DNA from 3 places in the Adlercreutzia sp. ZJ154 genome. Region 1 is predicted to be linked to each of the others. Evidence: predicted binding sites of a transcription regulator. Region 1 holds the regulator's gene; each other region holds the start of a gene.
What was found. The regulator HrcA, encoded in region 1, represses chaperone genes, less so after heat shock. The targets are predictions, from matches to a motif close to TNTTAGCANNCNNNNNNNNNGNNTGCTAANA.
Positions count from the first base shown of each region.

Region 2: the regulator HrcA is predicted to act here: its motif matches at 2,463-2,493, upstream of groES (co-chaperone GroES).
Region 3: the regulator HrcA is predicted to act here: its motif matches at 2,112-2,142, upstream of htpG (molecular chaperone HtpG).

Region 1 covers NZ_JAAKEF010000001.1:143,728-147,859, forward strand. The annotation lists gene G7Y37_RS00675 (MiaB/RimO family radical SAM methylthiotransferase) at 1-233, opposite strand, end outside; gene G7Y37_RS00680 (16S rRNA (uracil(1498)-N(3))-methyltransferase) at 230-1,018, opposite strand; gene dnaJ (molecular chaperone DnaJ) at 1,020-2,159, opposite strand; gene G7Y37_RS00690 (heat-inducible transcriptional repressor HrcA) at 2,168-2,905, opposite strand; gene hemW (radical SAM family heme chaperone HemW) at 2,980-4,095, opposite strand; gene dusB (tRNA dihydrouridine synthase DusB) at 4,098-4,132, opposite strand, start outside.
Region 2 covers NZ_JAAKEF010000025.1:18,679-22,810, forward strand. The annotation lists gene nadE (NAD(+) synthase) at 1-505, shown strand, start outside; gene G7Y37_RS08550 (sensor histidine kinase) at 540-1,724, shown strand; gene G7Y37_RS08555 (response regulator transcription factor) at 1,734-2,426, shown strand; gene groES (co-chaperone GroES) at 2,595-2,882, shown strand; gene groL (chaperonin GroEL) at 2,912-4,132, shown strand, end outside.
Region 3 covers NZ_JAAKEF010000026.1:4,230-8,361, reverse strand. The annotation lists gene G7Y37_RS08600 (hypothetical protein) at 1-886, shown strand, start outside; gene bfr (bacterioferritin) at 1,496-1,960, opposite strand; gene htpG (molecular chaperone HtpG) at 2,190-4,132, shown strand, end outside.

The DNA.
Region 1 (4,132 bases):
GATGCGCATCCAGTGACCAGTAATGCAGCAAAGGAATTGCCTCGCAAAGCGCTGCGAACCACCTTACGTGTCTTCTTCTCTGCCTCGGCTGTTACTGTACATGTGTTAATTATTATTAAATCGGCATATTCGGGCGAAACTTTTTGTGCGCCGGATGAAGTAAGGAAATTCTCATAAGAATCAGATTCAACTCTGTTTACTTTGCAACCAAGGTTTATGACGGAAAACCTCATCGCCTACTCCGAATACTTGAATTGCCCAAACCGCCAAGTTCGTATATTGCAATAGCGCTGGCAACAATTCCAGCAGTTTCGGTACGCAGTATTGTTGAGCCTAAACTTACGAGATGTGCTTCGCTATTACATGCAAGAATTGCATCTACTTCGCTTTTTTCAAGTCCGCCTTCTGGACCAATAACTAAAGCTATATTAGCAGCGTTTGGTTTATTGCTTAAAGCCTGCCCAATGCCTATTGCTTGCGCGGCTTCCTCCCAGCATACAAGCACAATATCCATTTCAGATAGCGTATCTATAACGGCACTTAAAGCCATAGGGTCAGATATATGAGGAATGCTAGACCGACCCGATTGCATAGCAGCACTTTTAGCAATTGTAAGCCATCGCTGGGTTTTCTTCTTCGCTTTGTCGCCTGCAAGTTTTACAACTGTGCGCGAACACTGCATTGGAATAATACGCGCTACTCCAAGTTCGGTTGTATGGCGAACTATATCATCCATTTTGTCAGCTTTTGCGATGCCCTGCACAAGAGAAATATTCCATGCTGGAAGATTGGTTTGTACATGTTGACATATACGCACAATCATTTCAGACCCATTGAAATTTACAACTTCGCATTCAAAATAATCTTGCGTAGCATCTATAACAGCTATATGCTCGTGACATTTTATGCGTAATGCGCGCGCATGTTTTAAGTCGTCAACTGCAAGGCGCAATACGAACTCAGGGGCTGTTTCATCTACCAGCACCTGATCGTCTAAGAAAAAATGATGAAGTGACATACTAAATGAAAGCCTCACGTAGTTTTTGTAGCGGCGACTTTACTTCATTGTATTCTTCGCCCATTTCTTCAGCCAGTTTTTCTAATAATTCGCGCTCTTTTTTAGACAGCTTCTTAGGTATGTTGATAGATACGTGCGCATAAAGATCGCCGCGAGAATCGCTTTTAATCTTTGGCATGCCGAAACCTTTAATGCGCAAAACATCTCCATTTTGAGTACCGTGCGGGACTTTGATAGATACTTCTTCGTCTTCAAGAATGCCATCTATTAAAACTGTCGATCCTAGCGCTGCTTGCACCATAGAAATATCAATTTGGGCATGCAGATTATCGCCGTCACGCTCGTAGTATTCATGCGGCTGCATGCGAATAGTTACAATCAAATCGCCAGAGGGCGCACCCTGCAATCCCGCTTCGCCGTAATTAGGAACACGGAGTTGCTGACCATCGTGGATTCCTGCAGGTATTTCTACAGAAACGCGTTGTCTATCTGGAATACGACCCTGTCCGCCACATTCTTCACATGCGCCTTCTATGCTCTCGCCTGTGCCATTACACTTCGAACAAGTCTGAGACGATTGCATATCTCCCAAAAATGTTCGTTGTACTGTAACTACGCGTCCGGTGCCTCCGCATTCAGGGCATTGTACGCTTTTGCCATCTGGGCCAAGACCTGTGCTATTGCAATCGGCGCATGGTGCTAATCTATCGTATACGATCTCTTTTTTTACACCTTTAGCTGCTTCTTCCAGAGTAATCTTTAATCCGATGCCCATATCTCGACCATCTTTGCGCACCTGACGCGCAGCGTTTGAGCCAAAGCCGCTAAAGAAAGACGAGAATATATCGCCCATTCCACCGAATCCGCCACCGAAAATATCTTCAAAATCAACGTATCCACTACCTCCCCCGGCAGCCCCGGGAATGGTACCAAAACGATCATATTGCGCTCTTTTAGATGCATCAGAGAGCACATCGTATGCCTCGTTTAATTCTTTGAATTCATCTTCTGCATTTGGAGATTTATTAACATCGGGATGCAATTCGCGAGCGCGTCGCCTGTAAGCCTTCTTTATTTCGGTTTCATTTGCATCACGAGAAACGCCTAAGATTTCATATAGATCTTTCGTAGCAGTTGGCATATTGTGTTTTATCCATTCTCTCCCATTGCGTCTCGTGCTGCTCTTACTGCACGAATAACGCCTGTGTAATCCATACGTGTAGGTCCTATAACGGCTACTATTCCCTGAGCAGATCCTCTACCATATACTCCGGTAATAACCGAAACGCCAGAGAGCCCAGCAGATGCGTTTTCGCTTCCAATGCGCACCATTATATTGCCGCTGCGCTGCCCTTCGTCATTGAATACGCTAAGCAATACCGATTCATCTTCTAATATTTCCATCAGGGGTAATAAGGTAGACGAATCTTGAAACTCCGGTTTTCGCATCAATGCGGAAAGACCCATTCGTGAAATCTGGCGAAGATGAGTTTCTCCTTCATCGGGCGGTAAAACCAAAGATAGACAATCAGTTAGACGAGCAAGTTCGGCAGAAGTACGCTCCATAAGTTCATCCAAAACATCGGCACTTTTGCGCAATTGCTCTACAAGTGAGCGATGTGGATGATCGTCTTTAAGCGCACCCGATGCTATTAGCTCTTCGACGTAAGCGCGATATCCCGCATCAGTGGGAATGCGTCCTGCAGATGTGTGTGGCTGCTGGATGTAACCTTCGTCTTCTAGGGCAGATAAATCGTTTCTGACCGTAGCAGAACTGACACCTAAACCATAATGTTCAACTATGGTTCGCGACCCTACGGGCATAGCATGAGCTATATATTCTTCTATGAGCGCCCGTAAAACCTGCTGTCGCCTATCGGAGAGCATCTTCCTCGCTTCCAAAATTCAAACTATTGTATACAGTGTGTCTTATTTTAGCAGCCGAAGGTCTAGAGTGCTAATTATTGATTAGATAAATCTAAAAGTGCTCCATAAAGATGATTGCCGCACAACCAACCGCGCTTTGTTGGTTGCCATCTATTATCGGCATGTTCCAAAAATCCATCTGCAGCCAAGTCTTGAAAAGCTTGCATAGCTTGCGGAAGAATCAATGCAGCTTCATTCAACTTATCATCTGATACACCTTTAGCCATTCTCATTGCAAGCATAAGATCTTCTGCCACCATTTGAGAGGCATTCAGATCGTCTACTACATGATTATCTTGTACTCGCATGCGCCGACTAGCATTTTGGGTCATAGTGGTGGCGGAAAATCCAATACCTAAATAAGGAATTCCTTGCCAATATGAACAATTATGTCTGCTTTCATATCCGGGTATTGCGTAATTAGCTACTTCGTAATGCAAAAACCCACTTTGACGTAAAATGCGACTGGCTTCTTCCATCATATCGGCTTGTAAGTCTTCATCAGGCTCGGGAAGCATATTGGCGCAAATCATATTATTTAGCGGAGTATGCTCTTCTACGCTAAGTGGGTAGATGCTTATGTGCTTTACTCCAAGTTCTATCGCTTGGCGCGCATCTGATATAAAACTATCAAGGGTTTGCCCGGGAAGTCCGCACATCAAGTCTACGCTTATGTTCTCAAATTTGCGCTGCGCTGTACGTATTGCGTTTGCGGCTTCCTCAGAATTATGCGCGCGTCCAATTAACGACAATAAATTATCATCGAAACTCTGTACACCCAACGAAAGCCTATTTACGCCAAGCGCCCACAGATCATCCACCATTCGTTCATCCAATGATTCTGGATTTGCCTCTACGGTGCACTCTACGCTAGGCGTTAGATGCATGCTAATTCCAAGCGCATACAACAAACTTGTTAAGTTTGCATTTCCTGCATGCGTGGGTGTGCCACCTCCTATGTAAACAGTTTCAATTGAAGACAGTTCACCTGCTTTGGAAAATTCGCGAATCTTTGATATAAGATCTTCAAAGTACTCTGTTATTTCAGGGGAAGAACTATCTTGGGCTTTTGTTGTGAAATCGCAATAGATGCACCTACTTTTACAAAAGGGAATATGGATATAGAGAGCTTTGTAAGGATCGTGTGGCATGCTTATCCCTCTTCCGCAACGATATGTGTCCTATGCA
Region 2 (4,132 bases), on a different contig from region 1:
TGACGGCTTAGCATCTGAAAACACACAGGCGCGCTGCCGCACAGTGGTGCTTATGGCGCTTTCCAATATGTATGGTTGGCTTATGCTGAACACTGGTAATAAATCGGAAGCTGCCATGGGCTATTCAACGCTGTATGGTGATGCGGCGGGTGCTTTTGCGCCTATTGGTGGTATATACAAGACGCAGGTATATCAGATGTGTGAATGGCGTAATAAGCAGGCGCTAGACGCAGGCGAAATTGCCCCCATTCCGCGTAATGTAATAGAAAAACCTCCGTCTGCGGAATTGTCGGTGGGACAGTTGGATGAAAAGGCGCTTGGCATAGACTATAAAACGCTAGATACTATTTTGATAGAACTGGTTGAACATAATGCCGATGTGCAATCAGTTGTAAATATGGGTTTTTCTAAGGCTCGGGTGCAAAACATTTTGCAGCGTTTTGAGGCTAATGCGTTTAAGCGTGCTATGGAGCCGCCATATCCGAGCGTGCAATTCTATGAATAAGCACAGGTTTAGGTTATACCTTCGCGATGTGCCCATGAGCGGTACGGATTGGCTTGTGGATGCTGTTATAGCATTAGGCGCTTTTGGATTTGGTCTTCTTCAGATGAGCGCCTCGGCTAATCTAATGATTCCCGATGATTTTATACGGCGCTTGCTTGGGGTCCGTACAATAACGCTTTCCGGATGGGGAATATTAATGGTGGCGCTTACATGTATTCCTCTGACGGTACGCCGACGTCTTCCGTGGGTTGTGTTTGTGGTTACAACTTTATTGTGGGCGTTTTTTGAAATGCAAATGGGTGCCACAACGCTTTCGCTTGTAGGTCCACTAATTGCGTTGTTTACAGTTGCGTATGAATGCACCAAATATGAAGCCGCATTGGCAGGCGGTGTGTTGTTAGTAACAGTTGCGGGTTGTGCGTTTTTTGCTCCTACATCTTCACTTGCAATGCTTATGTTGGTGCAGAACACAGCCATAGTGGTGGCTGTTGCTTTTGCCGGGTTTGCTCTTCATGCTAGACAAGATTCTGTGAAGGCGCTGGCTGCTCGCGCTGCCGAAGCCGAGCGCACACGTGAAATTCACGCTGAAAAGCGCGTGGAGGAAGAAAGGCTGCGCATAGCGCGAGAAGTGCACGATATAACGGCACATTCGTTGTCTGCTGTAAGCATACAGTCGGCGGCGGCTGCTGCGCTTATACAGACAGATCCGGAGGCAGCCAAACACGCTTTAGACAACATTCGCAAAACTTCTAAAGATGCGCTTTCGGAAATGCGCGGCATGATTGCTGTTTTGCGTGATGGCTCATCAGATGCTGACATACAGCCCATGATGGGCATAGATGAATTATCTGGTTTGAAGGATTATTTGGAAGAGGCGGGATTGGCGGTATCGCTTCGCGTAGACGGGCGCAAAGATACTCTGCCGGCTTACATAAGTATGGCGCTTTATGGCATATCGCGCGAAGCGGCTACTAATATAGTTAGGCATTCTCACGCAAGCAAAGCGTCTATCAGCTTGACGATTAATAGTGATGTTGCAATGCTCGATATTGAAGATGATGGTTGCGGAATTAAATCAGATGCGCCGATGGGTCATGGAATCGAGGGCATGCGAGAGCGGGTAAAAGTCCTTGGCGGAACGTTCTATATATCACCCAGCAATACGGCAGGAACTAAGATAAGTGTACGTATTCCAGTGGCGCATGTAGATATTCACTAGGTGAAAACAATGGATGATAAACAAATTCATGTACTAATAGCAGACGATCAGGAACTTGTTCGCAGCGGATATCGGGCAATATTGGGAACGTATTCCGATATAGATGTGATAGGCGCTGCATCTGATGGGGACGAAGCTGTACGAATGGCTCAACTCATGCGACCAGATGTGGTGCTGATGGATGTACGTATGCCCGGAAAAGATGGCATAAGTGCTACGCGCGATATAGCGCACAACCCATTGTTGTCAGGCACGCATATACTTGTATTGACAACGTTTGATGTAGATAGATATGTCTACGATGCGCTAGAAGCAGGCGCAAGTGGGTTTCTTTTGAAAGATGCCGATCCTGATGAAATAGTGCATGCTATTCGCGTTGTTGCTGCGGGGGATGCGCTTATTCAGCCAAGTGTGATGCGCCGTTTGGTGGAAACATTTGCGGCTACGGGGAAACGAGCAGTATCTTTAGGGAATGCGGAGTCGAATGCTTTGTTGGCAACATTGACCGACAGAGAGCGCGAGATTCTTACATTGGTAGCGCGCGGGCTTTCTAACGAGCTTATCTCTAAAGAACTATTCATTTCGCCAGCTACGGTAAAGACGCACCTTGCGCGCATTATGTCGAAAACAGATTCTCATGATAGAGCACAGCTTGTGGTATTTGCCTACGAAAGTGGACTAGTTTGTCCGGGGACTTTGTAAGATTAACGTTATCTCTTGTAAAAAAATTCGCCTTTTAATTAGCAATCGGAGGCTTTGAGTGCTAATATATACACCACTTTAGCACTCGGTATTCTTGAGTGCTAATTTTTAGAATTAGATATTGGCTTAACTTTAGATTAAGAAACGTGACCAAAGAAGGAGTCAAACATGAATCTTAAGCCGCTGGGTGATCGTGTCATCATTAAGCAGGACGAAGCTGAAACTACAACAGCATCGGGACTGTTTCTAGCTGGTGACAGCAAAGAGAAACCGCAGACTGGCACCGTTCTTGCTGTGGGAGAAGGTCGTCTTGACAAGGATGGCAACCGTATTGAGGTGCCCGTAAAAGTGGGCGATCGTGTGGTCTATAGCAAGTATGGCGGAAACGAAATTTCTTGCGACGACGAGGAAGTACTAATTGTCCGCGCAGATGATATTTACGCTGTCTTTGCGTAGTTAATAAATAACCGAAAGGATATAAGAATATGGCAAAAGCAATTACATTTGAGCAGGATGCGCGTGCAGCACTTGGTGCGGGCGTAAAGAAACTTTCCGATGCTGTTAAGGTAACTCTTGGACCTAAGGGTCGCTATGTTGCGCTTGAGAAGTCTTATGGTGCACCTACCATTACTAACGATGGCGTAACTGTTGCTAAAGAAATAGAGCTTGAAGATCCTATTGAGAACATGGGCGCTCAGCTTGTACGCGAAGTTGCAGTAAAAACAAACGATGTTGCAGGTGATGGCACCACAACTGCTACCTTACTTGCCGACATTATTGTGTCTGAAGGTCTAAAGAACGTTACTGCTGGTACCGATGCGCTGGGCATTCGCCGCGGTATTGAAAAGGCTACCGATGCTGTTGTAAACGCCATTAAAGATGTTGCAACACCGGTTTCCACAAAAGAGCAAATCGCTAATGTAGGCACAATTTCTGCTGGCGATGCTGAAATTGGCGAAAAGATCGCTGAAGCTATGGATCGCGTTGGTCACGATGGCGCTATTTCGGTTGAAGAGTCGCAAACATTCGGCATCGAAATGGACATTGTGGAGGGCATGCAGTACGACCGCGGCTACATCAGCCCCTACATGGCTACCGATATGGAAAAGATGGAAGCGGTTTTGAAAGACCCTTACATCATGCTTACAGACCAGAAGGTCAGCAACGTGCAAGATTTTATTCCGCTGCTAGAAGAAGTTATGCGCAGCGGTCGTCCGCTGTTCCTAGTTGCTGAGGATGTTGATGGCGAGGCTTTGGCAACACTGCTTCTGAACAAACTACGCGGCACGCTGAATGTGGTTGCAATTAAGGCTCCTGGCTTTGGCGACAGGCGCAAGCGTATTTTGGAAGACATAGCAGCTGTTACTGGCGCACAGGTTATTGATAAAGATTTCGGCATGACACTTGCTGATGCTTCTATCGATATGATGGGTACTGCTAAGACTGTAAAAGTTACCAAGGACAATGCTCTTATTGTAGATGGCGCTGGCAACAAGGCTGATATAGATGCGCGCGTTGCTCAGATTAAGGCTGAACTAGAGCGCACAGAAAGCGATTTTGACCGTGAGAAACTGCAAGAGCGTCTAAGCAAACTTTCTGGCGGCGTTGCGGTTTTGAAGGTTGGCGCTGCAACTGAAAGCGAACTGAAAGAAAAGAAGAGCCGCATAGAGGATGCGCTGCAGGCTACTCGCGCAGCTGTTGAAGAG
Region 3 (4,132 bases), on a different contig from region 1:
TGCCACCGATAAAAATTCGCCAGCCGATGTGTTTTACTTCGACAACCTTGCCAATGTTCGCACGCAAACAGACAGCGGCTATTTGGTAGTAACGCGCGTGGTTGACGGCAAGATATATCGTCATGTTATGCGTCATGGCGAGAACATTCCCGTCTCTATTGGGCAGGAGATATCTATTGAGGCCGTTGCTGATGCAGGCTATAAGGTGAAAAGCGTTGAACTGGATGGTTTTGAGGTTATAGATCCCGGCGTAATAGATGAGGGTTGTTTCAAGCAAAAAGCTTATGCGGCAGAATCTGAAGCGGCCGCCGTTACGCGCTTGCGCACTACAAAAGCGAACCCGACAATTAGTTACTCTTTTATGCGCGATGAAAGCAGTAGTAGTGGTGGCAGCAGCAGCGGCGATGGCGGCAGCGGTGGTAGTGGCGGTAATGTCGGCAAAGACCAAAAGTATCAGATAACGGCGTCTTCTACCGGACATGGTACGGTAAGCCCGTCGGGGACTATGGCTTACGACTTAACGGCAGATGCCGAGTACAATTTCATGCCCGATACTGGGTATACGGTTTCGTCAATTTCCGTAGATGGAATATCGCAATTCTACAGTTCTACCAAGTATGTTTACAAAGCCAAGGATGAAAAGGCGGGTAATACGCATACGCTAGAGGTTACATTTACGCCGATTGTATCGTCTGGCTCCGGCAATAAGTTTGTTCGCGTGCCAAGTACTTTGGGCGGCGCTTTAAGCCAGCTTGCGAAGACAGGCGATATGAACGCAGCTCTTATGTGTGCACTTTTGGCGGTGGCGTGTGGGGCGACTGCGGTGCTTGTGCTTACGAACAGTCGCAAGAACCGTCGCGTTCACGCTCGTAAGCCGCGCGATTAGTAAATTAGTAATCAGTATTGCAGACTCTAAACTCAAAGGCTTACGCAAGCGAACCCCAAAGCTTGCGTAAGCCTCTTTTCTAGTCAATTAGGCAAAAACAGACAGAGAAATGGTCAAAACTTCCGACTTTCCATGGTCGGCATGCCGCATAGCCAACCTGAATTGTGGAGAACACTGGGCAAACAGGAGATGCCAGTGTACTAGTAGGCAGAATTTCACGTTTTTCACCATGGAAAGTCGGAAGTTTTGACCATTTTTTCGGAAAATTTTGATTGTGTGCTGAAAATTGGTGGCAGGAGCCATTTAGGAGTCACTTTGAGATAGAAGTGGCCATTGCCTAGAGTCGTTTTTGTGAAAGTAACCGATTCATTAGAAAGGCAACGGCCACTATGGACACTTTACAGGATAAGGGAACGCTGGAAAACCTTCCATTTCGCGAGGATGGAACCATCGGCATCAACGAGATGATGCATCGTGGGCTGCGCACCGCACGTTGTACATTGCGGGTTGTGTGCCGCGGGATGCGCACTACACGTTGTGCATTGCAGGTTGTGTGCCGCGGGCTGTGTGCGCCACATAAACGGGCTGCGCCAACGTGCGACGCTAGCCCTACACTTGGGTGGACAGGAATATTTGCAGAGACATCTGCTCCATCTGATCCTGTAATTCTTCTAGTTCATCTGCGTGGCGGTCTTCGTCCATCAGAATATCCTTCAGAACGTCGCGCGTTGCGTTGTCGCCAACTTCGCTAGCCATCTTTATGGCATCGTTGTAGTTCTTAATTGTATGTTCTTCCAGATCGTGGTCGTTGTCTACCTGATCTGGCACAGTGGCACCAATGTGCATTTCGTTCAGATTAGAAACGATGGGTTTGCCTTCTAGGAACAAAATACGCTCCATCAGCTTTTCGGCATGATGCATTTCGGTAATTGCGCGGGTTTTGAAATTCTGGGATAGCTTTGTATAGCCCCAGTCCTCGCACATTTCGGCGTGCAGCATGTACTGGTTGATGGCGGTTAATTCGTCCGCTAGAAGGTCGTTCAGTTTATTAACAAGCTTTGTGTTGCCCTTCATGGAAGTGCCCCTTTCATTTTGCTTTGCGGTCGTTTGAAACACTGTATTGACACGACTTCATTCTAGGGGGCACCTAAGTGTGCAAGCGCCTGCCTGCACCACCGTTACTGTATTGCAATCTAGCCGTTTGCTGGGCGATATCGCAATGCGGAATTAGCACTCTAGGCATTAGAGTGCTAAAATGCGGAAAACAATATAGAGTAGAAATTCTAAAGCTGAAAGGCAGACGATGAGGAAATTCAAAACCGAGAGTAAAAAGCTGCTCGATCTTATGATTAACAGCATATATACGAATCGCGAGATATTCTTGCGCGAGCTTATTTCGAATGCGTCAGATGCGGTGGATAAGCTGTATTTCCGCAGCTTAATCGACGATTCGTGCAAAATAAATCGTGCCGATTTGGCAATTTTGGTGGGCTATAACAAAGACGAACGCACCGTTACCGTGTCAGATAACGGCATCGGCATGGACAAAGACGACCTAGACAAGAATTTGGGCACAATTGCACATAGCGATTCGTTCGAATTTAAGACCGAACAAGCTGCTGGCGAAGGCGAAGCGGATGGTGGTAAGGGTCTTGCCGATATGACCGATGTAGACATAATCGGTCAGTTTGGTGTTGGCTTTTACAGCGCATTTATGGTTGGCAAGCGCGTGCGAGTGGTGTCTCGCGCGTTCGGCTCCGACGAGGCGTGGGCTTGGGAAAGCGACGGCATAGATGGCTACACCATAGAGCCAGCCGAGCGCGCCGAACACGGCACCGACGTAATAGTGTTCCTGAAAGACGACTCAGACGACGAGCGCTATGGCACTTTCGCCACCGAATACGGTCTAACCGAGCTTATCAAGCGCTACAGTAACTATGTGCGCTACCCAATTCAGATGGAAGTAACTAAGAGCCGCGAACTTCCGAAGCCAGACGATGCGGGCGATGACTACAAGCCGCAGTTTGAAAACTACACTGAGCTGGAAACAATCAACTCCATGATTCCAATTTGGAAACGCAAGAAATCTGAGGTTAGCCAAGAGGAATACAACGAATTCTACAAGACCGACTTCCACGATTTTGAAGACCCGTTGCGCACCATGAGCCTGCATGCAGAGGGCACGCTTACATACGATGCGCTGATGTTTGTGCCGGCGCACGCGCCGTGGGATATGTGGTCGAAGGATTACAAGAAGGGGTTGGCGCTGTATAGCAGCGGCGTGCTTATTATGGATAAGTGCGAAGAGCTTGTGCCCGACTACTTTAGCTTTATGCGTGGCGTGGTAGATTCGGCTGACCTTACGCTGAATATTAGCCGCGAAACGCTGCAGCACAATGGGCAGTTGCGCGCTATTGCTCGTCGCTTGGAAAAGAAGGTTAAGACCGAGCTTGCGAACATGCTGTCTGACAATCGCGAGGCATACGAGGGCTTCTTCAAGGAATTTGGGCGCACCATGAAATACGGCCTGTATTCAACGTATGGGCAGGCGCGCGATGTGCTGGCTGACTTGCTAATTTTCTGGTCGGCTAAGGAAAAGCGCATGGTAACGCTGGCTGAATATGTGTCGGCGGCACCCGAAGGTCAAGACTCCATTTTCTTCGCTGCGGGCGATTCGCGCGAGCGCTTGGCGCAAATGCCCATAGTTACCACGGTGCTTGCAAAAGGCTACGACGTGTTGCTGTGCGACGAAAATGTGGACGAATTCTGCATGATGGCGCTGGGTGCATTTGAAGAGCCGGGCACCGGCGAGGGCGACGAAGCCCCAACCATGTGGCAGCTAAAGAATGTTGGCGGCGAAGATTTGGGTCTTACTACCGAGGAAGAGAAGAAAGAAGCCGAGGAAGCCACCGAGCAGAATGCGTCGCTGTTTGATGCGATGCGCGAGGCGCTAGATGGCAAAGTGCAGAAAGTAGTAGTGTCTACGCGCCTAACCGATGCGCCTGTGGTGCTTACCACCGAGGGTGCGGTTAGTCTGCAGATGTCGCAAATGCTGAAAAGTCAGCCCGGCAGCCAAGAGGGCGTTCCCGAGGCGCAGGTAGTAATGGAAGTGAATGCAAAGCATCCGGTGTTTGAGGTTCTGAAAGCTGCGCAAGAAGGCGGCGATTCCGACAAGGTGAAAACTTACACCAGCATTTTGTACGATCAGGCTATGCTTGTAGAAGGCTTGCCTATAGACGATCCGCT